Regions from separate parts of the Synechococcus sp. WH 8109 genome, predicted to be linked through region 1. Evidence: predicted binding sites of a transcription regulator. Region 1 holds the regulator's gene; the other holds the start of a gene.
What was found. The regulator NtcA, encoded in region 1, controls nitrogen genes in cyanobacteria. The targets are predictions, from matches to a motif close to GTANCNNNNGNTAC.
Positions count from the first base shown of each region.

Region 1 (14,024 bases):
CTGGCAACTCCAATGGGACCTCGCCCGCGAGGCATTTCTGGCTGGAGATTGGGATCGTGCCCGCACCCTGCTGGAACGCCCCGATGAGGATGGCCCCCTCCCACCACCATTGGAGACGCGGCGGCTGTTCTGGTTGGGGCTTAGCCACAAGCAACTCGGCGAGACGACGAAGGCAGAACGCACCTGGCGCCGCCTGATCGGGGTCTTCCCCGGGGGCTACTACCGATGGCGCGCCATGGAGCAGCTGGATATGGCCGAACCCCTGGCGTTGCGATCCCCAGACCCGCAGCAGGAGCCACCAGCCTGGCAACCGCTCAACAGCCATCACCGCCTGGTAAATGAGCTTTGGCGCCTAGGCCAGGTGCACGCCGCCTGGGAGGCCTGGCAGGCCCAGGCCGATCCTGCCGTCCCGACGCCACCCGAGGAACGTCTCGCCGAAGGCAGGCTGCGCCTTGCCGTCGGGGACACCTGGATGGGACTGGACCAGCTCTGGTGGCTCAGCCTCCGCTGGCGTGAGCCGAGCTGCCATCAACGGACTCTTCTGCATCGCAGCCAATTCCCTCGCCTCTTCGAAGCTGAGATACAGACAGCGGCAGAGCAAGCAGGCATTCAAGCCAATCTGCTGCGAGCGATAGCCAAACAGGAATCACGCTTTGCTCCTGGTGTCGTCTCCCCTGCTGGGGCCGTAGGGGTGATGCAATTGCTGCCCTCTACGGCCACAGAGATGGCTGACGCACCAACCAGTACGGCAATGCTGAAGGATCCCGCCGACAACTTCGAACTGGGCGCGCGCTACCTCAACCACCTGCTGGAGCAATGGGAGAACGACCCCTTTCGCAGCATTGCCAGTTACAACGCCGGGCCTGGTGCTGTGGCCTCTTGGGCGCAACCCACGGATCAAGTCGACGATGAGCTCTGGGTGGAACGCATTCCCTACCCGGAAACACGCTTCTACACCAAGAAAGTGCTGGACAATCTGCTCGGCTACCTAGGCGGCAAACAATCGTTCTGCAAAGAGAGTGGCGGTGGGGTGGGGCAGAAGCGTGCCGGCGACGATGCCAGCGATCACGACCAAACTCATCAAAAGCAGGCAAATCCCGGCGGCGGGCAGAACACCGATGCGGATGAGATCGAGCCTGGCCAACAGCACGGCTGAGGCCAAGATCAAAACGTCGGTGAGCACATTGAGCTTCAGCAGGTAGATGCCACCGGTGATCACCACCAGCAGCGTGACCACCAACGTCATCACCCGGCTCGATGCCATCAGCAACGACACCTGGCGCAACAGCAGATCGGGCATGGTGCAGAAGACGACAACCACCTGGGTCTGAAGCAGCACGAAACCCCAGAACCAGGCCGCACTCACGCCATAGGGAGACGTGAAGGAGGGCTGAACAATCTGCCAATGGTTGCCGAGCACAACCGCAACGAGAAACAGCACCGTCAGCAACGGCGCACGAACCGGAAGGCTCAGCAGTCGCAGAATTGGCATGGAATCAAGGTAGCGGCGGCCTCTCGAAGGAGCTGCCAGAGTGATCGCTGCGGTTGACGTGCGATGACAGGCACCCCGGAGTCTTCGCCCCTGGGCATAGCGCAGCGATGGGTGCTGGTGCTGATTGCGGTGGCTCTGGCCACCGGCCTGGTTGTCCTCCGCGGTGGCATTCAGAGCGAAAGCCCGATGGAGCAGCTGGCGAGACGATCCCTCGACCCACAAACAGCGTTAACCAACGGCCGCCCAACGCTGATCGAGTTCTACGCCGATTGGTGCCAGGTCTGCAGAGAGATGGCCCCTTCGATGCTGGATTTGGAGAAGCAATCGCGAGATCGACTCGATGTTGTTCTGGTCAACGTCGACAACCCCCGTTGGCAAGATCTTGTTGATCGCTACGACGTCAACGGCATTCCCCAGTTGAACCTGTTCAACGCTGAGGGGGAAGCCAAGGGGCGATCCCTCGGTTTTCGCAGCGCTGAGGAGCTCCAGCTGCTCACCACAGCACTGCTTGAAAATCAGCCGTTGCCGGCCTTACCTGGCGTCGGCAACATCAGCCAGCTGCTGACGCCCCCCTCTGCGAACAAGGCGATGGCAGGGGCCTCGAGCCCAGCCAACGCGGGGCCCCGCAGCCATGGTTGACACGCCTCGCCATGATCACCACAACTCGTCACTCTGACGCTCCCATGGACCGCTTTCGGGTCGATCTGATCGCAGCTACGCCGAACCCGCAGCAATGCGTGTACGCCGCCATGCATCAGGACTACAGCGAAGGATTCGTGGCCGAAGATCGTGCCAACTGGCCAGATGAGCAGCGGGCTGGAGAGATCTGTGTAAAACGCCTGCTGTCTGGAGAACGCGGCCACTACGGCCCGATGGAGCATGCGCAGATCGTGCTGAACGTGGGCTGGTTCCCGCACTCGGTGATGCAGCAGGCCCGCACCCACCGGGTTGGAGTGAGCTTCGATGTGCAATCGATGCGTTACACCGGTGAACGCATCTGCCGTGCAGCGGATGGAGCCCTGGACCTGGAAGAGGTGTTCTATCTGCGGCCCATCGGTATGTACAGCGATCGACAGGGCAAGAAATACGCCTACACCGAAGCATTACGCCAACAGGATCTTGATCTCTGCCGGAGCGCCGCAGAGCGCTACAGGGATCTGCTCAGGGCCGGCTTCGCCGAGGAGCACGCCCGCGGCATCCTTCCCTTCGACTACCGCCAGCATTTTGTGGTGAGCTTCAGCCTGCGAGCGTTCCTGCACTTCATGGATCTGCGGGCCAAGCTCGATGCCCAGCTCGAGATCCGCCAGCTCTGTGATCTGATGTGGCCCCACATGGTGGAGTGGGCCCCTGAATTTGCAGCCTGGTACTCAAAGAGCAGGCTGCACCGGGCGCGTTTGGCCCCCTAATCAGGAGAGAACTAGACCTTGGCCAGCGTCACCCGTTCCGGTTGGTGCTGGTACTTGCCTTGTCGATCGCTGTAGGTCGTCGAGCAGGGATCACCCTCAAAAAACAGCAGCTGACAGATGCCCTCATCGGCATAGATGCGGCAGTCAGCACCGGAACTGTTACTGAATTCAAGGGTGAGGTGACCCTCCCAGCTCGCTTCTGCCGGGGTGGTGTTCACGATGATTCCAAGACGGGCATAGGTGCTCTTGCCCAAGCAGATCACGGTGATGTTGGGGGGAACGCGCAACTTCTCCAAGGCCACACCGAGGCCATAGGAATGGGCCGGGAGAATGAAATAACGCCCGTCTTCATCCTCATGAAGGGGAGTGGGTTCGAGGTTGGCAGGGTTGAACCGCTTGGGGTTCATCACCGTGCCTGGAACATGCCGGAAGATCAGAAATTCCTGGGGAGAGAGGCGTAAGTCGTAGCCGTAGGAGGAGCAACCAAAACTCAGCACTGGCCGCAGCTTCTGCTCCGGCTCCAGGTGACGGACCAGACCGCTCTGGAATGGCTCGATCATTCCCTGCCCGGCCTGTTCGGTGATCCAGCGATCGCACTTGAGCATCAGAAACCTCGGCGCAACTCCGTGACTTGATCTGCCATCTCCACCACACCGGCGGGGATGGCAGGTCCAGTGATGATCACATCCATCGAAGCGGGCCGCTGCTCAAGGGCTGCAATCACGTCCGCTTCATCCAGGTATCCGAAGGCCACTGCCAGGCCGATTTCATCCAACACCAACTGGTCAAGATCTCCCTGGATCAGATGCTGGCGGCAAATGGACCAAACCTCAGCCACCGCCTCCGCGCCACCTGGATGCCCCGGCGAGGAGAGGCAGAGGGGAACTTGCGGCCGCAGCCAGACAAGGCCTCCGCAAAGCTGCACCCGGCCGGCCGGTCCTTGCTGCACACCCCCTTTGAGGAACTGACTGATCAGAACACGACTGCCCAAGCCGGCAGCTCGCATGGACTGGCTGAGCACACTGGCGAAACTACCTCGATAAGGCGCCGTATGCACTTGCAGCTGCCCTTCGGGAGCCACCAGATGTATGGGTGGCGAGTTAGAGACGTCAGGCAAGGGCCTCAGGCCCGCCCGCTGTAAGGCCTGCTGATCCCGATCCAGGGAATTCTGGAAGGATTGGGGGTCGGCGAGGCTTGTGGTCATCACGGAAGCATCTGTCCGGGCGACCCCGGCAAGACCTTGAATGTAGCGGCGAGATCACATTCCACAAGGGGATTGACACCACCCATGGTGTTTGGACAGGGCGAGAACCAACCGCCTGCGAGGCTTGACGAACTGCACACCACCGATGAGTCAATCCCCTGAACAACGCACTGATGGCCGTCGCCCGCAGCAGTTGCGACCGTTCTCGGTGAACTGGAATCCCATGGGGTTTGCCTTGAGCTCTCTTGTGGTTCACACCGGCCGAACCGCTGTTCTCTGCAGCGTTTGCTTGGAGGACAAGGTTCCCCGCTGGCGCAAGGGAGAAGGGTTCGGATGGCTCAGCGCCGAATACCGGTTGCTGCCAGGATCCACCCCACAGCGGCAATCACGGGAGCTGATGAAACTCTCGGGTCGCACCCAGGAAATTCAGCGGCTGATTGGCCGAAGCCTGCGCGCCGTGATCGACATGGAGCGCCTAGGGGAGCGCACCTTGCTGATCGACTGCGACGTGATCCAAGCGGACGCCGGCACCCGGACGGCCTCGATCACCGGGGCTTGGCTCGCCCTGGACCAGGCCTGCCGATCACTGGTGGACCAAGGAGTCCTGGAGCAATCGCCCCTGATCGATCAGGTGGCGGCGGTATCCGTGGGCTTGGTTGATGGCCAGGCCTTGCTGGATCTGGACTACAGCGAAGACAGCCGTGCCGAGGTGGACCTGAACGTTGTGCAGTCCGGCGATGGCCGTCTGCTAGAAATCCAGGGGACTGCGGAGGGTGCGCCCTTCAGTCGCAGCCAACTCAATGAGCTGCTGGATCTAGCAGAGCCGGGATTGACATCCCTGATGCAGGCGCAACGCCAGGCCTTCAACGAGCACAGCAGCGTTACGTAATAACCGCTACATGGCCGCCACCGCCGGCTCCGTAACTTCGCTTCAACAGGGGGTTGTCATGACCAGTAGCCGAGGTTTCAGCCGATACGCCCCGCAGATGGTGGCTCCAGCTCCCAGCGCAGAGCCCGCCAACCGTTCTCTGTTGGAGATCATCCGGGATCTCGATGGCGCCAGCAGTGAACTGGTGGATCGCAACAAGACCATCTTCTTCCCCGGAGATCCCGCAGAACGGGTGTATCTGATCCGCCGGGGAGCCGTTCGTCTATCCCGCGTCTACGAATCAGGAGAAGAGATCACCGTTGCCCTGCTCCGCGAGAACAGCCTCTTCGGGGTGCTGTCGCTGCTGACAGGTCAACGGTCCGACCGCTTCTATCACGCTGTGGCCTTCACCCGGGTCGAAATGGTGACGGCACCGGCGACCTCCGTAAAGGCCGCCATCGAAGCAGACACCAGCGTTGGCCTGCGATTGCTTCAGGGTCTCTCCAGCCGGATTCTGCAGACCGAGACGATGATTGAAACCCTCACCCATCGGGACATGTCATCCCGGCTGGTGAGCTTCCTGCTGGTGCTTTGCAGGGATTTCGGAGTAGCGGATGAGCTGGGCATCACCATCGACCTGCGCCTGTCCCATCAGGCCATCGCTGAAGCAATTGGCTCAACACGCGTCACAATTACGCGTCTGCTGGGAGACTTGCGTCAGTCCGGTCTGGTTCAGATTGACCGCAAGAAAATCACGGTTCTGGATCCGATCGCGCTGGCCAAGCGCTTCAGCTAGGCCTGCCATCGCACGACTTGTGCAGCCATGAGCGGCTGGGCACTGATCCTGGTTCTGTTGGTGCTCGGGGGTGTGCTGTCGACCCTGGGCGACCGCTTGGGCAGCCGTGTCGGCAAAGCGCGACTGAGTTTGTTCAGCATGCGCCCACGGCGCACCGCCGTTTTGATCACGGTGTTGACCGGCAGCCTGATCAGCGCACTCTCACTTGGCCTGATGCTTCTGGTGAGCCGGCAGTTGCGGGTGGGCCTGTTTGAACTGGATGCCCTGCAGGAGAAACTCCAGGACAGCCGTCAACAGCTGGAGGCAGCCGAGCGGGAACGGGACAAGACCCAAACGGAAACCAAACGGATCGTCATTGAGCTCGAGCAATCGCAGCAACGGGCCAACACCCTGCGCCTCGAACTGGCTCCTCTTCAGAAGGAGCTGGCCCAACTCGAAGCCGAACGTGAACGCCTCAGCCAGGACATCGCCTCACGCGATGCAGACATCCAGCGCACGGAAGCAGAACTCAACAGCGTTCGCAGCCGCATCCGTGCCGGTGAGCAGGAACTCAAAGAACTGGAACGCAATCTGGTCGCCTTGAGGCGTGGATCGGTGGTGATCAGCAGCGGACAGACCTTGGCAAGAGCAACTGTTCGACTCGATGCCCTGGACCAGGCCAAACAGGCTGTCGACAGGCTGTTGCAGGAGGCCAATCTCAACGCCTACCGGAAAGTGCGACCTGGCGAAGCACCCGAACGCCAGTTGATCCGCGTTCCGCGCAGCGATGTGGAACGCCTGCAAAGCATCATCCGCAAACCGGAGACCTGGGTGATCTCGCTGCGCTCAGCCACCAATGTGCTGCGGGGTGAAACAGCGGTTTATGCCTTCCCCGAGGTGCGTCCGAACCGTCCGGTGACCCAACGCGGAGATGTGCTGGCCACCACCGCACTGCAACCGGGTGAACGCACCCCAGAGGGCATTCGCACACGGTTGAACCTTCTCCTGGCCTCGGCCTATGCCGAAGTGCAGCGGCGGGGATCCCTGACCGAGGGCCTTCAGTTCGATGGATCAGCCCTCTCCCAACTGGCCCAGACCCTGATGGAAGGACCCAGCCAAAGCGTGGTCTTGGAAGTGATTTCCGCGGGGGTCAGCGACAGTGCCGATCCTGTCGTCGTCACCATTCAGGCCTCCCCATGAAACGGGTGGCCGTTCTCGATCCAGGCCGCTGCAAATGTGGTCTTGTGCTGGCCGATCTTCAGCTCGGTCTGGTGCGCGAAGGGCATGTACTAGCCCCGGAGGCCGTCGAACCCTGGCTGGAGCAGTGGAATCAAGACCAAGCTCTCGACCGCATCCTGATCGGCGATGGCACGGGAAGCCGAGCCTGGATCCAGCGACTGGAACGGCTGGGCCATCTCACCGTGGTTCCGGAGCAGGGAACAACCCTGAGGGCAAGACAGCGTTATTGGGCGCTGTGGCCGGCTCGAGGTTGGCGACGGATGCTGCCGGCAGGACTGCGCATTCCACCGGTGGATCTGGATGCTGTTGCAGCTTTGGTGATGCTTGAGGAGCACCTGCAATGTCGCCTGAAATGGCCGGAGCCTGCTCCCACGTTCTCGCTCAGAACCTGGCCCGGACCATGAAGGTGTAATCACCCCCCGGTTCCAGCCTGTAATCAGAACGCACCAGAAACCGTCGCAGGGCATCCTCAATCAGGGCACGTCCCAGGGACGGCTCCACCACAAGTTCGCCGCGATCAAAGGCCCAGGAAAACTGCCACTCAAACCCTCCAGCAGAAACTTCACCCTCCACGCACTTGGCTTGAAAACACTGTCGGAGCACCCGTAAATGGGCCGTTGTCGCCGGAAGTGCCGGCATCAGTCGACCGGCTCCAGGTCATAGCGGAAGCCGTTGATCCAGGTTCCAGCGCGCTCAAAGCTCTGGCGCTGAAGACGTTGAATCCCATCCAAAACAGCATCAAGAACAGCGCCGACACATGGTTGCTCCGCCTTGCTGAACGAACCAAGAACATGGGACACCGTTCGGGCGCGGCGTTCGGCAGGGTTCTCAGCCGGCGCACCAATGCCGATTCGCAGCCTCGGGAACGCCTGGGTCCCGAGATGCTGAATGGTGCTGCGCAAACCGTTGTGCCCGCCGGCACTGCCCTGGGCCCGCAACCGCAAACGACCCAGCGGAAGATCCATGTCGTCCACCAGCACCAGCAATTGGTGAGGCTCCAGGCCGAACCAATCGAGGGCCGCACGAATGGCACGACCGCTGTCATTCATGTAGGTCTGAGGCATCAGCAAGCGCAACCGCTGCTCACCAACCCCTGTATCGGCTGCGAGACCGTGCAACTTGGCTTGATGACGAAAACTAAACCCAGAGCGCTCACCCAAAAGCTCTAAGGCCATGAAGCCGATGTTGTGACGGGTGCCGGCATATTTCGCTCCCGGATTTCCCAGACCCACCACCAGCTTGAGATCAGTGGTCATACCGCTGGATCAACTCAGTCGCTGGGGGGAAGTTCTTCGACCGGCTTTGAAGCCTCACCGGAAACTTCAGGTTCAGCCATGGCTTTATTGATCTCGCGTTCGAATTCCTTGGACGCGGATTGGAAGCCCTTCAGGGTTTTACCAAGTGTCCGACCAAGCTCGGGTAGGCGTTTCGGGCCGAAGACCAACAAAGCAACTGCGCCGATAACCGCCACTTCGGGGAGACCGACGCCGAAGATGTTCATGGGTGCAGATCAGCCGAGGCCGTTCCAGTTCACGTTGATGCCCTCGAGGATGAGGGACTTGTTGTACAGCTGAAGAATCACCAGCAGAAATACCAGGAACAGCACCATGAAGATGCCCATCACGGGAGTGGTGCCCCAACCGGGAACCACCTTGCCGTACTCGGAGTTCAGTGGGCGGAGAAGGTCTCCCAGACGGGTGCGTTGTGCCATGGCGACGCTGGGTCTCGGGTGGTTTGAAGTCTCGATACTGTAGGGGCCGACTCCGGTTCGGGGTTGATCCTGTCGAGAGATGTGATGGAAACGTCGTCCCCAGCCCTGTCCGTCGCCATTGGCGTGCTCGCCGTTTTGTTCGGACTCACCGGATTTGGCGTGTATCAAGCCTTTGGCCCTCCATCAAAAGCACTCGACGACCCGTTCGACGATCACGAGGACTGATCCACCACCAGGGAGACGAGTTCTCCCGGTGCGATCACCAAGGCAGTAGCAGCAATTGAGTCAGCTTCCCTGCGGACAGTCCAACCCGCTCCGGGGGTCCAGCGACAGCGCGCAGATCCTGCATTGAGCAGCTTCAGCAGGCAACCATCGGCATGGCGCTCCAACACCACCGGCGTCAGTTGCAACGGCAGCGATGGGAACCACTGACGCAGCTCCGCAGGAAACGCCGCACACCACCCTGGCTCGCGGAAGGCGATGGCCGCCTGAGACACACCGGCATCACTCCACGAGCCCGAAAACGGCATGAGGGCCAAACGCTGGCGATGCCATCCCTGATCAGCGCTCGGATCAGGCCAGGTCGGACCACGCAGCAGCGAAGTGCCGAGTCGGTCTGAAGACCAATCCACACCCTGGGGGCCATCCAGCAACACAGCCATCCCGCCTCCGGGAGCTGCCGACTGCGAGGCGAACCAGGAGATCACAGGAACTTCCCAACGGGCTTGTTCCCGAGCCGTCATCGGTTCAGCGGGCCGTTCGATCACCCCTCCACTGGTGTCAGCAGCGATGCGGACGGCGGGGGTCGCCAGCGGTAGCTCCAGACGCAGCAGCTCATGGGTCTGGCGCCAGTCGATACTGCAAATCAGCTCCAGCCAGGGCGTGTCGGCCTTTAGCCGCAGGTCCAGACGCATGCAACTGGCACCGAGCTGGCGCCGCAGCACCAGATGCGCCACCAGGGGGCCCTGGTCGAGCCACTCCAGGGAATCCGTACAGAGCACGCCCAGGGGCTGAGATCGGTAGTCCGCCGCAAGATCCCAGGCATCCCAGAATTCGCCCCGGTCCCGATAACGCTCCAACTGCAGGGGAGACGACAACTGGTCCTGTCCATCGCGATCCCGCAAAGTCAGCAGTCCGGCCGCGGAGACATCGAGCTCGATCAGACCATTGCCCACACGCCAAGCTTCCGCCCCCAGCGACGTGATGACCACAGCCTGACGGGGCTCAGCCGCGCAGGACGTCAAGCCTGGTTCACGCCGGAGCGGCACCGAACAAATCCCGTGCTGACGCGGTAGCTGCACCCAGGTACCACCAGCGGCAGCGCCTTGCTGCGGCAGTGAAACGGCGTCCGCTGACCACGATCCCGCAGGAAGGCGAACCAGAGGCGACCAGGAGGCCAAGGGCTGCAGACCCCACCAACTCCATGCTGCCGCTGTGTCCTTCGGAAGCGGCAGCCTTGCCAGCCGCCGGTCGCGTTCCTCGCGGGCCTGGCGCCGGGCCGAGCGCCAGACCGGTTCGGCCTGGTCAAATACCTCCGGGATCGAGGTTCCCGGAAGGATGTCATGAAACTGCTGAAACAAAAGCGGGCGCCAGTCGCTGCTGCCGCTGTCGCGACCTGCGATCGCCAACAGGGCTGAGACTGCATCAGCCTCCCGCAAAAGCCGCTCCAGCGTTCGGTTGTGGCGCTTCTGATCCGGACGGCTTGTGGCGCAGCCACGGTGCAACTCCAGGAAGAGCTCATCACGCCACACCGGCCAGGCCTGATCATCTTGCTCCAGCTCGGTCAAGAACTCCCGCACCGTGCCGGCTCGGGTGGGCAAAGCGGCCGCTTGCCCTTCCCAGAGCTCGATCTGCTCCAGCAATTCCTCAGTGGGACCACCACCGTGATCACCAACACCTGGAATCCAGAGCGCCGCCTCCAGCCCCGTGGCCTGATGCCAGGCCCGCTGCTCGTCCAGCATCTCGACAGGATCGGCGCGACGCCCGATCGGCGGCAGCATCAGGCTGCGCAGCTCGGAGCATCCCCGTCCCCGCCAGCGGAACAAACGGTGGGGGAAAGCGTTTTCAGCGTTCCAGGCCAGCTTGTGGGTGCAAAACCAGCGCACACCGGTGGCTGACGCCACGGCAGGCAGGCCAGCAGCGAAGCCAAAGCTGTCCGGCAACCAGGCCAACTCATGGGTCCACTCCGGGAAACGGCGGCGGCTGTCGTCCTGACCGAGAGCGAACTGATTCCACAACGACGCCGTGCTGACCAGCACACAGTCGGTCTCCACCCAGGGGCCATTGATCGGTTCCCAGCGGCCGGACCGGCTGGCCACCTGGATCTCCGCAAAAAGAGCTGGCCGATGTTGCTCCATCCAGGCGTAAAGCGCCGGCGTGGAATGGGCAAAGCGCAGCTCGGGCCAGCGACGCATCAGAGCCAACGCTGATCGGAAGGTGCGTTCAGCGGCCTGCCAGGTGTCAGCGACCGGCCAAAGCCAAGCCAGATCGAGATGGGCATGACCCAGCCAATGCAACGCCCCTCGTGGAGTGTCTGCCTGGTGCAGGTGCTTTGCAACAGCAGCCTGCGCCGCAACACCGCTGGGATCCAGATCCGCCCAATGCGGCGGCAGATCGCCATCTGCCGCCAGATGCAGCTCGAGGGCCGCAGGCAACAGCGTGCCCTCGGGGTCGGAGCCTGCGGTCTGCGGCTCCAGGTCGAGATGGCTGCTGATCAGAGCTCCATCGTCATGCAAGGGGCTGCAGAGTTCCAGCACAAGACCCAGTGCAGCTCCCTGGCGACATCGCTGGGGCAAAGGCCAGCGACAGGCGGTATCGAAGAGATCTCCTTCATGCACCAACACACCATCCACCCAGAGACGCATCTGCTCGGCCCACCAGCTCAGCACCAGCCGGGCACGGCAGGAATCACTGTCACTCCAGCCATCAGGCCAGCTCAACCGCTGCTCAAGACGCAGCCATTGGCGTCCCCTGGGCCAGATCAGCAGACCACGCTTGGCCCAGTCCGGCCGGTGCGTTGATCCCCAGCTTTCATCGAGAAAAAACCCAGCCTGGGCGGCGCCTGAGCGGCTCCAACCAGCACGCAGATCACACCGCGAGCGACTGCGAAACGTTTCAATCCACTCCGATCGACCGACTTGATCAGGGTTCATTCCCCTGCTGACGCTGTCATGCCCCATAGGATGATGCCCTTGTCACAGACGCCGGTCGGTCTCCATGCTCGCCCTCAAGATCTCCGTTTACTCGGTCGTCTTCTTCTTCCTCGGGATCTTTGTGTTCGGGTTCCTTGCGAGCGATCCAAGCCGCACCCCTAGCCGCAAAGACCTGGAAGATTGATGCCATCTCCTGATCAAACCGCGCCACACACTGGTCTGACCAGAGCGTGATTTCAGAAATGAGCTGGCAAGCTCATTGTCCGCAGCAGCATTGCCTTGGCGGCGCACCGCCTCCTTTTTGCATTGACCGGAACCCTGATCACAGGGTCGTTATCCGTGTTGCCCGCAGCGGCAGGTTCGGCTGCATCAACGCCTGATTCAGCGGCTCCAGCACCGGCGAGCCTGAACGTTCGAGCGGACCGCCAATACTCCGACACCAAGTCGAAAGCCAACGTCGCCGAAGGCAACGTTTCAGTTCAGCTCGGAAACGCCGAACTGCACGCCGATCGGATCGAATTTGATGCGGCCTACCGCACGCTCTACGCGCGCGGCGCTGTCCGCTTCAGGCGCGGCAGTCAATATTTTCAAGCGTCAAGCTTCCGCTACAACCTCGTTCAACAGGAAGGACTGCTCAATGATGTTTACGGGGTCATCGACCTCGAGGAGCCCCTCACCAATCCATTAAATAGTTCTCGAGCAACATCAGCCCGACGCGAGTCATCCGCGCCAGCCAGCCTTGAAGACATGCCGACCGTGGCCTGTCCGCCACTGCTTCCTCCGGTTCCCGACTGGCATCCACAACCTTGGGCAGTAACGGCCTGGGGCGGGCAGATGATGGATGCCCCCTTCGGAGACACCTTCCTGTTCAACGGACGCATGCGTCCGGAAGCCGTACTGGGCGTCGGCGTGCAGAAACGGATCATGCGCGCTGGTCCAATCGCCGTTGAACTTGAGGCTGACCTGTTCAGCCACATCGCCAAGCAGCAACAGGGCGGCGCATTCAACCAGAGCACGCCCTACGCCGACCTGCCCCCCCAGAACTTCAGCGAGGCGGTAATCGGGATTGGAGCGCGCGTCTGGGTGCAGCCTTGGCTGAGCTTCAGCGTTGTTGAAGGCGTCAGTTACAACACCGATGTCAGCCTCTACGAGAAAACATTTCGCGAGAATTACACCCAGCTGCTGAACTACCTCGCCTTCGAGGTTGAAGCAGCGGTGTCCTCCGACCTGTCACTCGTTGGTCGAATTCACCACCGCTCTGGAGCTTTCGGCACCTATTCAGGAGTCTCCGAAGGAAGCAATGGTTACTTGCTCGGCCTGCGATACCGCTGGGGACAGGACATACCGAAGCCAGAGAGCGATGTGATGCCTCCCCTGCCTGAATGTAAAGATCCTGATCGCGGCCAGCGCGTCAAGCCCTCCTCCCTCTCCGAGCGTCTCGACTCGATTGCCCTCGGCGATGGAGGTGATCCTCAGCTACACGTCTCCAGTAATGAGACCACCCAGCAGCAACCGATCCCCCCAGCCCAGCAGCAGGCCATGCGGAACGAGGCGATCGTCCAGATCGATCAGCGGATTTCCAACGTCACCTACCAGGGCAGCTTCAGCATCGAACGACGCACCGGCCTGCCCGGCCAACGTCCGAATTCCGTTGAAACCCGCTTCGGCGCAGTCAAACCTCCTCAACTGAAACGCCAGGAGAAAAAACAATTGCTCAATGGAACGATCAGTCGCTGGAGAGTTCAGGCCTCGAAGATTCTGATTACGCCGAATGGCTGGGAAGCCGAACGTATGGGCTTCAGCAATGACCCCTTCACACCGGCGCAAACCAGGATTGATGCAGAGGGTGTGGTCGCCAAAGAACAAACCAATGGCGACGTGCTGATTTCGGCGCGGCGCAACCGCCTGATCATCGAAGAACAATTGCCCATCCCGGTGACCAGGCGGCAACTCATCCAGAAGGAGGAGGAAGTGGAGAACCGCTGGGTCTTTGGCATTGACAACAAGGATCGCGACGGCTTCTTCGTTGGTCGCAATCTCAAACCAATTGAACTGAGCCGTGATTACACCCTGAGCCTGGAACCCCAGTTCCTGGTCCAACGCGCCATCGACGGCCAAACCTCCTCTGTCAGTGAGCTGGTCGGCCTTGAAGCTGAACTCAAAGGCCAGATCTGGGG
Region 1 covers NZ_CP006882.1:239,973-253,996, reverse strand. The annotation lists partial or broken gene Syncc8109_RS13140 (transglycosylase SLT domain-containing protein) at 1-856, shown strand, start outside; gene Syncc8109_RS12765 (hypothetical protein) at 989-1,492, opposite strand; gene Syncc8109_RS01235 (thioredoxin domain-containing protein) at 1,556-2,131, shown strand; gene thyX (FAD-dependent thymidylate synthase) at 2,176-2,898, shown strand; gene dcd (dCTP deaminase) at 2,910-3,503, opposite strand; gene Syncc8109_RS01220 (cob(I)yrinic acid a,c-diamide adenosyltransferase) at 3,503-4,102, opposite strand; gene rph (ribonuclease PH) at 4,248-4,991, shown strand; gene ntcA (global nitrogen regulator NtcA) at 5,050-5,766, shown strand; gene Syncc8109_RS01205 (DUF3084 domain-containing protein) at 5,794-6,945, shown strand; gene Syncc8109_RS01200 (hypothetical protein) at 6,942-7,388, shown strand; gene Syncc8109_RS01195 (DUF3146 family protein) at 7,366-7,623, opposite strand; gene pth (aminoacyl-tRNA hydrolase) at 7,623-8,240, opposite strand; gene Syncc8109_RS01185 (TatA/E family twin arginine-targeting protein translocase) at 8,255-8,485, opposite strand; gene psbH (photosystem II reaction center phosphoprotein PsbH) at 8,495-8,695, opposite strand; gene psbN (photosystem II reaction center protein PsbN) at 8,780-8,920, shown strand; gene Syncc8109_RS01170 (glycoside hydrolase family 38 C-terminal domain-containing protein) at 8,908-11,847, opposite strand; gene Syncc8109_RS01165 (photosystem II reaction center protein I) at 11,912-12,031, shown strand; gene Syncc8109_RS01160 (DUF3769 domain-containing protein) at 12,187-14,024, shown strand, end outside.

Region 2 (14,024 bases), 710 kb from region 1:
TCCTTGGTGAGCTGCACCCGCGTGGCGCACTTGCCGGTGGGATCACCGATCCGCGCCGTGAAATCGCCGATGATCAGAACGGCCTTGTGGCCCGCGTCCTGGAAGGCCCGCAACTTGCGGAACAGAATGCTGTGGCCCAGATGGATGTTGCTGCCGGTGGGATCGATGCCCAGCTTCACCCGCAGCGGCCGGCCTTCCTTTTCGGCCTGGACCAACCGGGCCGCCAGGGCCTGATCCGCATCACTGGGATCCCCGGCCGGGAACAGGTCGGCCATGCCCCGGGACAGCCAATCCGGCAACGACGGGATGGAGTCCGGCATGGAGAGGCGCAACGAGCGAGCGCTGGCGATCGTACGAGTCTTGGCTCAGCTCGAGGTGGTTCAGCTGGAGGGCGGCTGATCAATCTGCGCCTTCATCCGCTCGAGGGTGGAGTTCATCTGGTCGAACATCTGCTCGGGGGTGATGCCGAACTGGTTGAGCTGGGTGCGCAGCTGCTCCACCGTGAGCTTGGCCTGGAAATCCTCCGAGAGTTCAAAGCGCTTCATGAACACCCTGTAGCGGCCCATCAGCTCTTCCATTGTCTCGATGAACTTCTTCTTGCCCTCCCGGTCGAACTTGCCGTACTCACTGCCCAGCTGCATCAGCTGCTGGTAATCGCTGAACAGGCGCTTGGCTTCGTCCTGAACGATGTCGGAATCGAAGAAGGTCATCGTCGACGTCGAGCATTGCTTCGGCAAAGTCTGCCAAGGATTCGCCAGTGGCAACGGGGGTGATCGCCGCACCTTTGATGACCTTTCACGGAAAGGTTTTGTACGGTCTTGCTGACCCGCACCACCCTCTGGTGGCATCCGAATTCATGGTGAGATTCGGGCCGCCTCCAGGATGTGGACTTCACCGCTCAGCTCGGCACGATGCGTGAGCTTCCCCGGCGCCATCGGCCCCTGTTGGAGGGGTGCCACATCGTGGTGGCCTCCGCCGATCGCGTCTTGATCAGCGGCCTGGTGCACAGCCTTGATGGCATCGGCTCCCTAGTGGGAGCCGCCAGCACTGAAACAGAAGCACTCGCCTGCCTTCGCAACACAGCAGCTGATCTACTGATCTGCAGCGACCAGCTCGAGCGCGGCACCGGCCCCTCCCTGGTGGCGGCCGCTAAGGCCCAGCAGCCCTCCCTGCGCTGCCTGATGTTGATTCAGCGCCCGTTGCTCAGCACAATTCACGCCGCGGCCAAGGCGCAATGCGAAGGGCTCTGCAGCCATGAACGCATCGGTAGCGGAGGCCTGCTCAGCGTTCTGCGCGCCATGGAGAGCGATGGCAGCCACATGGATCCGGTGATTGCCGGCGTGGCCAACCACGACCGCGGATCCAGAGGCGCCGCCCATCCCCTCAGCGACGTGCTGAGCCTGCGTGAAGAGGACGTGCTGCGCGGGCTCTGCAAGGGCCTCAGCAATCAGGAGATTGCCGATCAGCTGCACCTCTCGATTGAAACCACCAGGCACTGCGTCACGGGGCTGCTGCGCAAACTCGATGCCAAAAGCCGCACCCAGGCGGCGCTGATCGCCTTTCAGCGCAACCTTGTGGATCCACCGCTGCCGATTCCCCGCTGGACCCGCTCAGCCTGAAGGAATCCGCTCGGTGCCACAACAACCAGATGTGCAAGTTGCGCTGACGCAGCCCCTGCACCCTCGTTAAGGTCAGCCCATCTCTGCTGAGCAGCATGCCCCGCAGCCACTGGTTGGATCCCCTGGCCAGGAGGGTGCTGCAAGCCACCGGGCAGCTGCCAGCACCACCCCGACCGGCCCCAGAGCAGCCTTTACCAACCGTGCCCGAGCCGCCGGGTTGGATGATGGATGTCAACCGGGCCAGCCGCGATCAGTGGCTGCAACTGCCCGGCTGCAGCCAGGACACAGCCGATCTGCTGGTGCGGCTGCAGCGGGGTGGGGTGCAATTCGCCAGTCCCGATGATCTGTTCCGGCTGCTGGAGCTGCCGAACGATCTGGCCAGGCTCTGGACACCCCATCTCCTCTTCCAGTGGCACGGCGATGCCCCACCGCAGCCGCAGGCCGCTCCCCTCGACCTCAACAACGCCAGCTCCGATCAGCTGGCGCTGCTTGGCTGGCCGGACCAACGGCTGACCAACCTGATGCGCGAGCGCCGACGCGCCACTTTCAAAGATCTGGCCGATCTGCAGGAGCGGCTTTGCCTGCCTGCCAGCAGCGTGGAAGCCCTGATCGGCAGGGTGAGTTTCGGCAGCCGCCGCGCCGGGCCCAGCCTGCCGCTGCCCTGATGCAGGGGGATCTGTTCTCCACCGGTGCGCTGGCCTTCAGCAACGGGCCCGACCTGCCCCTGCAACGGGAGCAGCTGCTCGCCTGGCAACAGCGACTGCATGCCCATCAGGCGCCGCTGTTCCGGGGAGAGAGCGCTGATGCGGCCCAGGGGGATCTGTTCGGTGCCAGCTCCGATGACGCCGCTGCGGCCATCGATCCACTGGCCTTGACCCCCCTGGCGATGAGTTTCTGGCGCTGGCCGGAACCGTCCCACCGCGGAGCAGCGATTTATCTGGTGATAGACAAACCAGCGCAGCTGGAGCAGCCACTTCTGCTCTATGTGGGCGAAACCCTGGCCGCCGAGCGCCGCTGGAAAGGTGATCACGACTGCAAGGCCTACCTCGCCGCCTATGGGGAAGCCCTGCAGCGTTGTGAGCTGAGCGCCCAGCTGAGCATCCGCTTCAGCTGCGATGTGCCCCGAGCCACCCTCGCCCGGCGGGCCCTGGAACAACAGCTGATCCAACGCTGGTGGCCGCCGTTCAACAAGGAAACCCGCCAGCGCTGGGCCACCCCCTTCACCGCAGAGCTCTAGGGCCAAACCCATCACGTGGGATCGCTACGCTCATCCTCTGTTGATGCGTCCACCCATGCGCTTCTCCCTGTCCTCCGCCGGTTTACAGGAGTGGAACGGCGATGTGCTGGCGGTGGGGCTGCCCCAGGACGATGTCGAGGCCACGGCAACGGCCCTGGAACAACGTTTTGCCGGCATCACCGATTCCCTCAAGCAGCAGAAGTTCAAAGGCAAGCCTGGGGACCAACTGGTGATCACGCCCCTGGGCGGGTGCCCGCAGCGCCTGGTGGTGCTGGGCATGGGCGAGAGCGATGGGATAGACGCCGAGCGCCTGCGCGGCGCCACCGCTCGGGCTGCCAAGGCCGCCATCGGCTGTGAAGGCAGCCTCGGCCTGCAACTGCCCTGGGCTGGAACCGATGCCACAGAAGCCGCCCGCATCTGTGCAGAAGCCGTCCGGCTCTGCCTCTACAAAGACCAGCGCTTCCGCAAGGAGCCGGACCCGCGCCGAATCCCCGCGGCCCTGGAGCTGATTGACCTCGACCCTGCCGCCGCCGCCGGTTTTAAGGCCGTTAATGCCACCTGCGCCGGAGTGGAACTGGCCCGGGAGCTGGTGGCAGCCCCTCCGAACGTGGTCACCCCAGCTGCCCTCGCCGACACGGCCGCTGGCATCGCCAAGGACCATGACCTTGAGCTCAAGGTGCTCGAGCGCAGCGACTGCGAAGCCAAGGGCATGGGGGCCTTCCTGGCGGTGAGCCAGGGCTCAGATCTACCCCCCAAGTTCATCCACCTGATCTATCGCCCCGAGGGCGAGGTGAAACGCCGCGTTGCCCTGGTGGGCAAAGGCCTCACCTTCGATTCCGGCGGGTACAACCTCAAGGTGGGCGCCGCCCAGATCGACATGATGAAGTTCGACATGGGCGGTAGTGCCGCTGTGATCGGTGCCATGCGCAGCATCGCCGAACTCAAGCCGGCCGGCGTTGAGGTGCACATGGTGGTGGCCTCCTGCGAAAACATGGTGAACGGCTCCGCCGTCCACCCCGGCGACATCGTCACGGCCGCCAACGGCATGACGATTGAGATCAACAACACCGACGCCGAAGGTCGCCTCACCCTCGCCGATGCCCTGCTCTACGCCTGTGAGCAGAAGCCTGATGCCGTGGTGGATCTGGCCACCCTCACCGGAGCCTGCGTCATTGCCCTGGGGGATGAGATGGCCGGGCTGTGGTCCAACAATGAAGATCTGGCTGAAGCCCTCGACGCCGCTGCTCAGACGGGCGGTGAAGGCCTCTGGCGCATGCCACTGCGGCAGTCCTACAGGGATGGATTGAAGTCGTTGCTGGCCGACATGAAGAACACCGGCCCGCGACCCGGCGGTTCGATCACAGCGGCTCTGTTCCTCAAGGAGTTCGTGGCCAAAGACACCGCGTGGGCCCACATCGACATCGCTGGCCCGGTCTGGAGTGACAAGGGCAAAGGCGTCAATCCCGCTGGTGCCACCGGCTACGGCGTGCGCACTCTGGTGAACTGGGTGCTGGCCCAGTCATGAGCCGCTCCCCGGTGCGCTGGTACGTCAAGGCCCAGCTGGGGGTGCTGCTGCTCCCGGTGGGCCTCTGCCTGTTCGGCGAGGCAATGAGCCGCAAGGTAGTTCAGATGCTGGGCAAGGACGCAGGCCCCTGGTTCTGGTATGGAACCCTCAGCCTGATCTGCATCAACGCCGGCATCGGCCTGATGATCGACAGCGGGCTGACCCGAGGCTTTCCTGGGCGACGTCAGGACTGATCGGGGCGCGCCTGCTCAGTACGAGGCAGCCCGTCAGGAGGCAATCGCCTGCAGTTCGAGGGAGCGATCTGGAGTTTCAAGTGCATGAATCTGCCACCGTGCTCGCTCGGAGCAGGTTGCCAATACCCTATCTAGATCATCCGATGCGTGCTTCGGCGACGCGTAGGGACCGATATGACGGGTACCAAGACCATCCTTAATGGTCAGCAGATACATACAACCCTCCTCTCACCGAATGATGGTAAGCATTAGCAAAAGCTTCGTCGATGGCCGGAAACCCGTCTGTTCACTGAGAACTTGCTGAATCAATCAGGTTGCCGCGCTTAATCTTTTCAACAGGTTGGGTATTGGTTTCTTAAGGAATTCGACCAGATTTGATCAAGTAACGGCCGGCGAGATCCCCTGGAGCGATAAGGGGTATCGCTCCATTTCATCGGGCTCAGTTGGCTTCAGTGACAGCCGCTGGAGCAGCAGACCTGCCAGACATCTCACGCAGAGAGCTAGCAGCGCAGAGGGTCGCTAGAGCGATCGCGACCAGGGCGGCGCTGTTGATCAGCTTGAGCGCGACGGGCAGATGGGTGTTGACCATCTCGCGGACGTTTGCCATGAAAAAAGTTCATAGTGAACATATTCATAGTGCGGCCCCTGTCAACGCAGCGAGGCTGCCCACAGAGCCCGGCCCCTTTTTCTTGACTCCCTCAAACCAGAACCATTCAGTCGTGATGGCGACGACCAGCCGCAGGAGCCCAGGCAATCCTGCGGGGGCTTCTTTCGGTAAAGGGGGATGCGTCGAACGCGGGGGCGCCTAGGGAACACCCCCCTTTTTTGGCATCAAGCCACAAGAAAAAGGGCGATGTTGAGAATCGCCAGCCCCACCAAGAACACCGCCGCCAACAACGCTGCTTCGGGGAAGAACTTGGCAATCACAAAACCCACCCCAAGAAACACCGAGGAGATCACGATGGCGGTGAGGTCCGATCCCATCGGCGAATGCTGACTGGCTCGCCCACAGGATGCCTGGATCTCCCTTGGACCGTGGCTTGCTATCCGGTTGCCCAACAAAAAACCCCTGCCAAGGGCAGGGGTAGGAGCCAACAGAGGCTTCGGGCTACTTGGTATACGTGACGCCCCGGTAGGTGAGGGTGCGGCGGCTTTCGCCCATGAGTTCCTGGCGGCAGGTGTTGTAATGCTCGCGGCGGTAGGTCAATTCAATGCAGGCCTTGGCAGTGGCTGGAGCTGCTGCGTAGGTGTGGCCTCGATAGAGAAGTGCAGTCATTGGATGTTCCTCGAAGAAATCCAAGTCCCCGTTCCATGGCTTGGAGCATCTGCGCCCCCTCAAGAGGGAGTGAACGTTTTGTAGCAACCGCTACAAACTACTTATAGGACAGCCGTCAAGCCAACACCATTCGCGCAAATACACACAGCCCCTTGATCAACGCCCCCACTCGATCAACACCCCGAAGAAACAGGCGCACTGGCGGGCCACCCATCCATCGACCAGATCACATCCGAGACCGCGTCGGCATTGATCCATTTGATGACGCCCGTATCCACATCGGCTACCTGGAACAGAGACGGAAGCCTGGGGTGGCGAGCACTTCCCTCACAGAAGAGCACCTGCCCCATCCACCAATCCTCTTGATCGAGCTGGTCTCCAGCGACGATCACAAAGTGCCCTGGGCGGACGTGGAGAAAGGGAGGATCCGCCTTCACCGCGAGATCACCGAGATCAACCGACATGAGCCGCCCATGAATAAGTACACCTGTACTCATAGCCATGGCGATACGGGTTTGGCAAGCCAAAATCGCGCTGGCGCTTAAGCGCGGACGTGTTGCCAGACACTGACGTAAGCACTTTTGCTCCCTGGACCTTGACCCGTGGGCGTCTAAGTTTCACCAGTCTTCAGATCCGTAGGCCCCCTTTCGATCGCACAAGGCCCTGAGCCAGCCGCCGTCGAGAACGCCAATCGATGACTGACCGCACCCTCAGCATTTCCGATGCCCTGCGCGAAGCGCAGCTGCAGCGCCTGGAAGCCTCCCTGGCCTGCAAATCAGCATCCAAGCCTCACGCAACAACACAGCCAGCAAAAGACAAGAACAAGGACGCCAAAGCAAGCGACTGATCGCAACAGTCCCCACGCATTCCTTGCTCAGATCGACATATTTAGGAGCATCCAGCAAGTGCCTGAGTCCTCTAGTGCTGTGCTGTGGAGTCGCTGCTCTCGATCCTGTTGGCTGTCGCCCTCGCGTGAGCTATCACGCGGGTAATCATCTGGCTGAGCGACCGTGCGCGCATCGGGGGCGCTCTGCAGAGGAATGAGGCTGCACCAGATTTAGTTCACCCAGGCGTTACCTGAGCGCGCGTTGTCGCCCCAGACGCTGTCGAGCTTGCGGTCACGACCGCAGCTGAACCGGTAGAAGTTGTATTTGACGGCGTTGTTCTCCGCGTAGTTCTGGTGGTAACCCTCGGCAGGCCAAAAGCGAGTCGCCTGCGTGAGCTCCACCTTCAATACAGACCGTGGTTGTCCGATCTCACGGGCCGCTGCCGACGCACTGGCCTCAGCCGCCTGAGCCTGGGCGTCATCAGCCGTGAAGATCACCGGCCGGTAGGAATCGCCTCGATCGCAGAACTGGCCGCCGCCATCGAGGGGATCCACATTGCGCCAGTAGCTGCGCAGCAGCTCCGAGTAGCTGATCTGATCCGGGTCAAAACGGACCTGCACCGCTTCCTGATGACCAGTCGTCTCACTGCTCACCTGCCGGTAGGTGGGGCGCTCTAGCTGCCCGCCGCTGTAGCCACTCACGGCATCACGCACCCCGGGCAGATGTTCCAGGTCGTGCTCCAAACACCAGAAACAGCCACCGGCGAAGACCGCCGTCTGAAGCTCAGCCATGGCGCGCTGGGGACAGCTGAGCAACATCAGGCAGGTAAAAAGCAGCAGCAAGGTTCGTTTCATCCGATCACCTGATCAAAGATGGCCTTGGCCGCCCGCTCGGTGACCCCAGGAGCACCCAGGGTGGTCCGCAGCCGCGCGTACCCCTCCAACATGTCGTGGCGCTCCGGTGTAGCGGTTAACAGGGGAAGCGCCCTCTCCACCAGGGCTTCGGCCGTGAGTTCGTCCTGCAGTAGCTCCGGCACCAACCGCTGCTTGAGCAACAGATTCACCGGCGAAATGTGATCCACCTGGAAGCGCAGCACGTGGCGGGCAATCCAGGCCGTCAGTCGGCTCACGCGGTACCCCACCACCTGGGGGACCCCCTGCAGGGCCAGCTCCAGATTCACCGTGCCGGACTTGCCCAAGGCGAGATCCGCTGCCGCACAGAGGGTGGTCTTAAGCCCATCCGCTTCAGCAGCGGGAATCACCCGGCCATGGCGCACGCCGGCCGCCTGGAGCGCTGCATCCAGGGGCGCTTCGAACTCCGCAAGCCCAGCAGGTAGGAGCACCTGAAGATCAGGATGGCTTTGCTGCAACAGGGCCGCCGCCTGGGCCAACGGTGGCATCAGGTAGCGCAACTCTTGGGTCCGCGAGGCCGGCAGCAACAACAGCACTGGGGCATCAGGGTCCAGACCCAGTTGAAGACGGGAGCTGGCGCGATCGGGCAGGTTCTGGAAGCTATCCAAGAGGGGATGGCCCACCCAGCTCACATCCGCACCTCTGGCTCCATAGAACTCGGCCTCAGCAGGGAAAACCGCCAGTACCTTGTCGGTGAATTCGATCAATCGAGTGCTGCTGCCATCGCCGAAGCGCCAAGCCCACTCCTGGGGAGCGATGTAATACGTGATCGGCAGCTTGGGCTGCTTCCGCCGCAGCCTTGTGCCCAAGCGCACATTGGCCCCGACATAGTCGATCAGCACCACCCCATCAAGGCGCTGTTCCTCCAACAGCGCATCTACTCGGGCCTGCAGCCGCAGCGTGGGAAGAATCAACGGAGCGGCCTCCCACAGACCGATGGCCCCCATCGGCGCGGTGTCGGCGATCAACACCGCGCCCGCCTCCTCCATGCGCGGACCTCCCAAAGCCAGCACCTCCAGCTCAAGCCCCCGTTGTTCCGCCTCCAACCGCAAGGCGCGAATCAACAGGCTGCCCTGCAGATCACCGGAGACCTCCCCGGTGCTGATCAGCAGCCGAACCATCAGCGGCCCTGCACTGGCATCGGACCCCGTCGGCCCTGACCGGTGGAGGCTTCAAGGAACTGGCAGAAGTGCTCAGCCGCCGGCAGCAAGGGCTGGCTGCGGGCCCGCTGAAGCGCATCAGCAATTACCAGGTCAGAGCGATACATCAGAGTCCAAATCTCCTGGAGCTGCTTGAGTTCAGCACCATCGTGGTTCGAAGCCAGGCCACTGCGCCTCAGGCCCACGCGGTTCAACCCCCGTACCCTGCCCGGATGGCCTTCCACCAGGCAGTAGGGGGGAACATCCCGGTCGACGCGGGTCATCCCGCCCACCATCGCCATTCCACCTATGTGAACAAACTGGTGAATGCCCAGACAGCCACCCACCACCGCACGGTCTTCGATCACCACGTGGCCCGCCACCTGAATGGCATTTGACATCACGATGTTGTTGCCGAGATCGCAGTTGTGGCCCAGATGGCAATAAGCCATCAGCAGGTTTCCGTTGCCGATGCGGGTCAACTCGCCCTCTTCGGTGGCGCGGTTGATCGTCACGCATTCCCGCAGCGTATTTCCATCACCGATCAACACCTCGGTATTGGCACCGCGGTACTTGAGATCCTGCGGCGGAAGACCAAGGCAGGCGTTCGGGTACACCTTGTTGTCACGGCCCAAGGTCAGCCGACCATCCAAGACGGCATGGGGACCGATCCAGGTGTTCTCACCGATCACTACCTCAGGCCCTACCACCGCACCCGGGCCGATCACCACGCCGGAGGCCAGCTCGGCCTTCGGGTCCACCACCGCAGTGGGGTGGATCTGCTGTAACGCCGTTTGCTGAGACATCCCGCTCAGTCCACCAGCGAGAACATCAATTCCCCGGTGCAGGCCAGATCGCCGTCCACCGTGGCCTCCGCCTTGACCTTGCCGAAGCGTTTGCGCTTTAGGCCGAGCAGTTCACAGCGGATCACCAGCTGATCTCCAGGAACCACAGGCCTTCTGAAGCGTACCCCGTCAATCCCGGCAAAAACGAACAGTCCCTTGGGCAGATCGGGCATCTGGGTGACGATCAGACCACCCACCTGCGCCATCGCCTCGACAATCAGCACCCCTGGCATCAGCGGACGCTCGGGGAAATGCCCCTGAAACTGGGGCTCGTTCATGGTCACGTTCTTGATCGCCGTGGCCGAAACACCGGGCTCATGGGCGATAACCCGATCCACCAGAGCAAAGGGATAACGGTGCGGGAGCAAACCGGCGATCTGCTCGCTGGTGAGCACGACGTCAGGGGTGGTGGATTCAGTCACAAAGCGGCTGCGAGATCAGTGTGAAGACCATGGGATCCCTTGTACACAAGAACCTGTGCCTGGGGAAAACCGACGAGGGCCAGGTCGCCGATTAAGTCCAAGAGCTTATGGCGCACCGGCTCATCCTCGAACCGCAGCGGCGGATTCATCCACTGATCACCGTCACAGACAAGGGCATTGTCCAGGGCTCCGCCCTGGATCAATCCGGCAGCGCGCAGCTGCTCCACCTGCTCCCGGAAACCAAAAGTGCGTGCTGGAGCGATCTCATCGACAAAGCGTTGGGGCGAGAGTTCCAAAGCGAACTGCTGTCGCCCGATGGCCGCCTGCGGGAAATCGATGATGCCCACAATGCCAAATCGATCGGACGGGGTGGCGGTGATCACACTGTTGCCACGTGTGCGCAGCAGGGGTTGCTCCAGCCGCGGTGCAGACGGCCGTGGGGTGGCCGCCGGCACCAACCCAGCGGCTTCGATGGCTTCTACCCAGCCCAAGGCGGAGCCATCGAGCAGCGGAACTTCATGGCCATTGAGGCCTATCTCCACATGGCTGAGCCCACAACCGGCCAGGGCCGCCAGCAGATGTTCAACGGTGGCCACCTTGCTGGAACCCAAATCCAAGGTTGTGCACAACGGGCTGTCACGGACTTGATCCGGCCGAAGCTGGATCGGCTGCTCCATCCCGGGCAAACGCATGTGGAAACCCGGCAGTTCCGTCGGCCGAAGCTCAACATGGGCCTCAGCTCCACTGTGGAGACCGACGCCAGAGCGTGATGTTTCCGCCGCCAATGTCCAAGCAGCGGAGTAGTCCTGAGGCCAGATGGTCACTAGAACTTCCAGCCCACGCCCAGATTGAAGCGATAGTCGGATGAAAAGTCTTTGGTGGCCACCTCCAAGCGGATTGGGCCGACAGGGGTGGTCACGATCACCCCTGTACCAACAGAGACACCAGAACCGTCCTTATCCAGAAGCAGACCGGGCTTGCCAGGAACATCTTTCTGGGTGCCGAAATCAGTACCGGCATCCATGAACACCTCACCGGAGATAATGCTTATCAGCGGGAAGCGGTACTCGAGGGTGAGTTCGCTGAAGGCCTTCGAAACCGCAAGATCACAGTCGTACCAACCACGAATCGAGTTAGATCCGCCCATGCAGAACGCCTCGTAAGAAGGCGCTTCACCCATAAGCACTCCGCCCTTGATCTGCACACCGATGGCTTGGGGGCAATCAGCCTGTTCGCCGGGCTTTTGACGGCAGCCCTTATGAAGCTTGAGCCAGTCCACAGGGAAGAACTGGGTGTAACTCGCCCGCAACCGGTTAAAGGTGGGAGAGTTGCTATTGATTCCCACGAATTGCTCAGTTCCTGCTGAGAAAAACCGCCCGGCGGTGGGGTTGCGGGGATTGTTGAGCGTGTTGTAGGTGGTAGCAAAACGAGTCCCAATGAGGGTGTTGCTATCTGCGCAGTTATACGAAACGCAAATAATTTCATCTTTGCCGACCTCACCATTCCCTTCACTGCGCTTTTTGGAGGAAACGGCGTAGGACCTTGAATCACCTGCAAAGTTGATTGGCCGCACTTCAGCAAAAGACATGCCAGCCACAACATTCCACTTAGCGTCTTTGTACGGATCACCACCGTTCAAAGGACGGGAGAAGGAGAAACTGCCGCCAGTCTTGCGCAGGACCACCGTGTCACCCTCGTAATCAAACCAACTGCGGTTCGGATAAGCGGCTTGCGCCAAATTCACATCATCAGGAGCTGCAACACCTGCCGTGAAGTTGTAAACATTGCCTATTTCATAAGCAAAATTGGAGCCGTTATTGGCATATTCCTCTGCCGTACGGATGTTGCCATTCTCTTCGCTCTGGAAGACCTGAGGCACCTGCTGGCTCAAAAAGAGAGACGTGCGGAAACTCGTGCGGTGCTTATCGCCATAGATCCAGGGGTCCGAGAAGTTGAGGTTGGCGAGTCCGCCGTATTGCCCGTAGGTGATGTTGGTGCCCAAATTCCAAGCTCTTCCAAGGAGGTTGGTCTCCTGTAATTGCACCTGACCGAACACACCCTGACTCTGGCTGTAGCCAAGGCCTCCGGAAAGCTGGCCGGTGGACTGCTCAACGATGCCCAGCACGATCACCACGTCGCCGGGTTCTTCGGGCACAGGCCTCAAAGTGACCTTCACATCACTGAACAGCTGGGTTGTATACAACCGTTTGATGTCCCGCTCCAGCTGGTTGCGGTTGAACGGATCACCAGGCTGAATCGAAACCTCTCGGGTGATCACCCACTCCCTAGTTTTGCCGCGTATGGGGTTGCCGTTCTCATCGGTGTCATCACCATCTTGGGTGAGGAATTTCACCTCAATGCCAGACACACTCCCTTGGAGCAGCTTCAACGTGACCACACCCTGTTGGCTGACCCGTTCCGGACCGGACACCCGCGCCAGGGAATAGCCCAGACCGGCTACTGAGGCCTGCAGGGCCTTCATCCGCTGCTGCAGATCGTTGAGATTGAGCGTACGGCCGTAATCGGAGGCAAACGTCTCCTCAATCAGCTCATCGGAGAGAAGATTCTCCTCATCACCGTTGATCTCCACGGCACTCAGCGGAGGGAAGGGCTGCACCTGAACAACCACTTGAACCCCGAGCGGTCCGTTCTGAGGAACGATCCGCACATCCGAGAACCAACCCGTGGCCTGAATGCCATTCAGATCGTTCTGCAGCTCCTCACGGTTCACACGCATCCCCGGACGCACCCGCATGGCGTCGTAGGTGGAGATTTGAAGACGTTCCTCTTCCGGGTGGCCCTCGATACCCTCAATCAGCACCTCGGAGATCAGCACCCGGGGCTGTTCCACCAGGGCGTCTTCACCAACAGTGGGAGCCACAACGACCTCTTTACTCTCAGCAGCTTGGTTCTCAGGCATGGCCTCCTGAGCCATGACAGGTGGAGCCACTAAGGGGATTCCCAGTATCAGACCCAGAACCGTGCGACGAACGGCAACCGAGGAGCGGCGGGTCGAACGACGGGTCATCGAGACGGAGGCTGGGCCGAAGCCACAAAAGTTGCGCTGACCTTACAGGCAGTTGCGGGGGTTGGGGCAGCTGCTTTGGACCCGTTTAAGGACCTCCCCGTAGGCCTCCATCACCCCACCGAGATCCTTGCGGAAGCGGTCCTTGTCCAAAATCCGGTCCTCGGCATTGCTGTTGCGGCGGTCCCAGAGCCTGCAGGTGTCAGGACTGATCTCGTCGGCGAGCAGGAGTGTTCCATCCGATGCCAGCCCCAACTCCAGCTTGAAATCCACCAGTTGCAGCTCAAGCCCTTCAAAGAAGGGCTTGAGCACGGCATTCACCCGACGGGCCAATTGTTCAATTGCTGACAGTCCCGCCGGGTCTGCAACCCCCAACAGCTGCACGCGCGCCTCAGTCAGCAGCGGATCGCCCATGGAATCATCCTTGTAATAAAGATCAAGCAGGGCAGGTTCGATGGCTGTCCCCTCCACGATCGGCGTCTGACGGCACAGCGATCCAGTGGCGATGTTGCGCAGAACCACCTCGAGGGGAATGATCTCCACCCGTCGCACCAACATCCAGGTCTCCCCGACCAGACCGCAGTAATGGGTCGGCACCCCCTCACTCTCCAGTAGCTCGAACAACCGTGCTGAGATCTGGCAGTTCAGCCGACCTTTGTCGTCCAGCTGAGCTTTCTTCTTGGCATTGAAGGCGGTGGCGTCATTCTTGAACTCCACCAGCACCCGGTCGGGATCCGTGCTGGCGAACACCCGCTTGGCCTTGCCTTCGTAAAGCAGCTCTCCGTGATCGGACGTCATAGCGACGGTGCAACGGCTGATGGTCTTACATCAGCATGGCCTCCGGGTTCCCGCGGTGAACGCAGCAGGGGATCGGGCTCGACCTCCGGATGCAGTTGCTGGAGTGCATAACGATCGTTGAGGACAGTGGCCAACCGTTGGATCCGCTGCCGCGGCCGCGCGCCATC
Region 2 covers NZ_CP006882.1:1,642,329-1,656,352, forward strand. The annotation lists gene tyrS (tyrosine--tRNA ligase) at 1-320, opposite strand, end outside; gene Syncc8109_RS08905 (DUF1825 family protein) at 381-710, opposite strand; gene Syncc8109_RS08910 (response regulator transcription factor) at 912-1,619, shown strand; gene Syncc8109_RS08915 (hypothetical protein) at 1,715-2,284, shown strand; gene Syncc8109_RS08920 (hypothetical protein) at 2,284-2,856, shown strand; gene Syncc8109_RS08925 (leucyl aminopeptidase) at 2,912-4,381, shown strand; gene Syncc8109_RS08930 (hypothetical protein) at 4,378-4,614, shown strand; gene Syncc8109_RS12950 (hypothetical protein) at 4,648-4,830, opposite strand; gene Syncc8109_RS12670 (hypothetical protein) at 5,054-5,221, opposite strand; gene Syncc8109_RS12675 (hypothetical protein) at 5,446-5,598, opposite strand; gene Syncc8109_RS08935 (DUF4278 domain-containing protein) at 5,723-5,890, opposite strand; gene Syncc8109_RS08940 (DUF3104 domain-containing protein) at 6,064-6,354, opposite strand; gene Syncc8109_RS12680 (hypothetical protein) at 6,585-6,737, shown strand; gene msrA (peptide-methionine (S)-S-oxide reductase MsrA) at 6,948-7,571, opposite strand; gene lpxB (lipid-A-disaccharide synthase) at 7,568-8,749, opposite strand; gene lpxA (acyl-ACP--UDP-N-acetylglucosamine O-acyltransferase) at 8,749-9,573, opposite strand; gene fabZ (3-hydroxyacyl-ACP dehydratase FabZ) at 9,579-10,034, opposite strand; gene lpxC (UDP-3-O-acyl-N-acetylglucosamine deacetylase) at 10,031-10,858, opposite strand; gene Syncc8109_RS08970 (outer membrane protein assembly factor) at 10,858-13,062, opposite strand; gene purC (phosphoribosylaminoimidazolesuccinocarboxamide synthase) at 13,105-13,857, opposite strand; gene Syncc8109_RS08980 (hypothetical protein) at 13,854-14,024, opposite strand, start outside.
Region 2: a site for NtcA is predicted at 5,971-5,984, ahead of Syncc8109_RS08935 (DUF4278 domain-containing protein). Genes of this name have one in related genera too.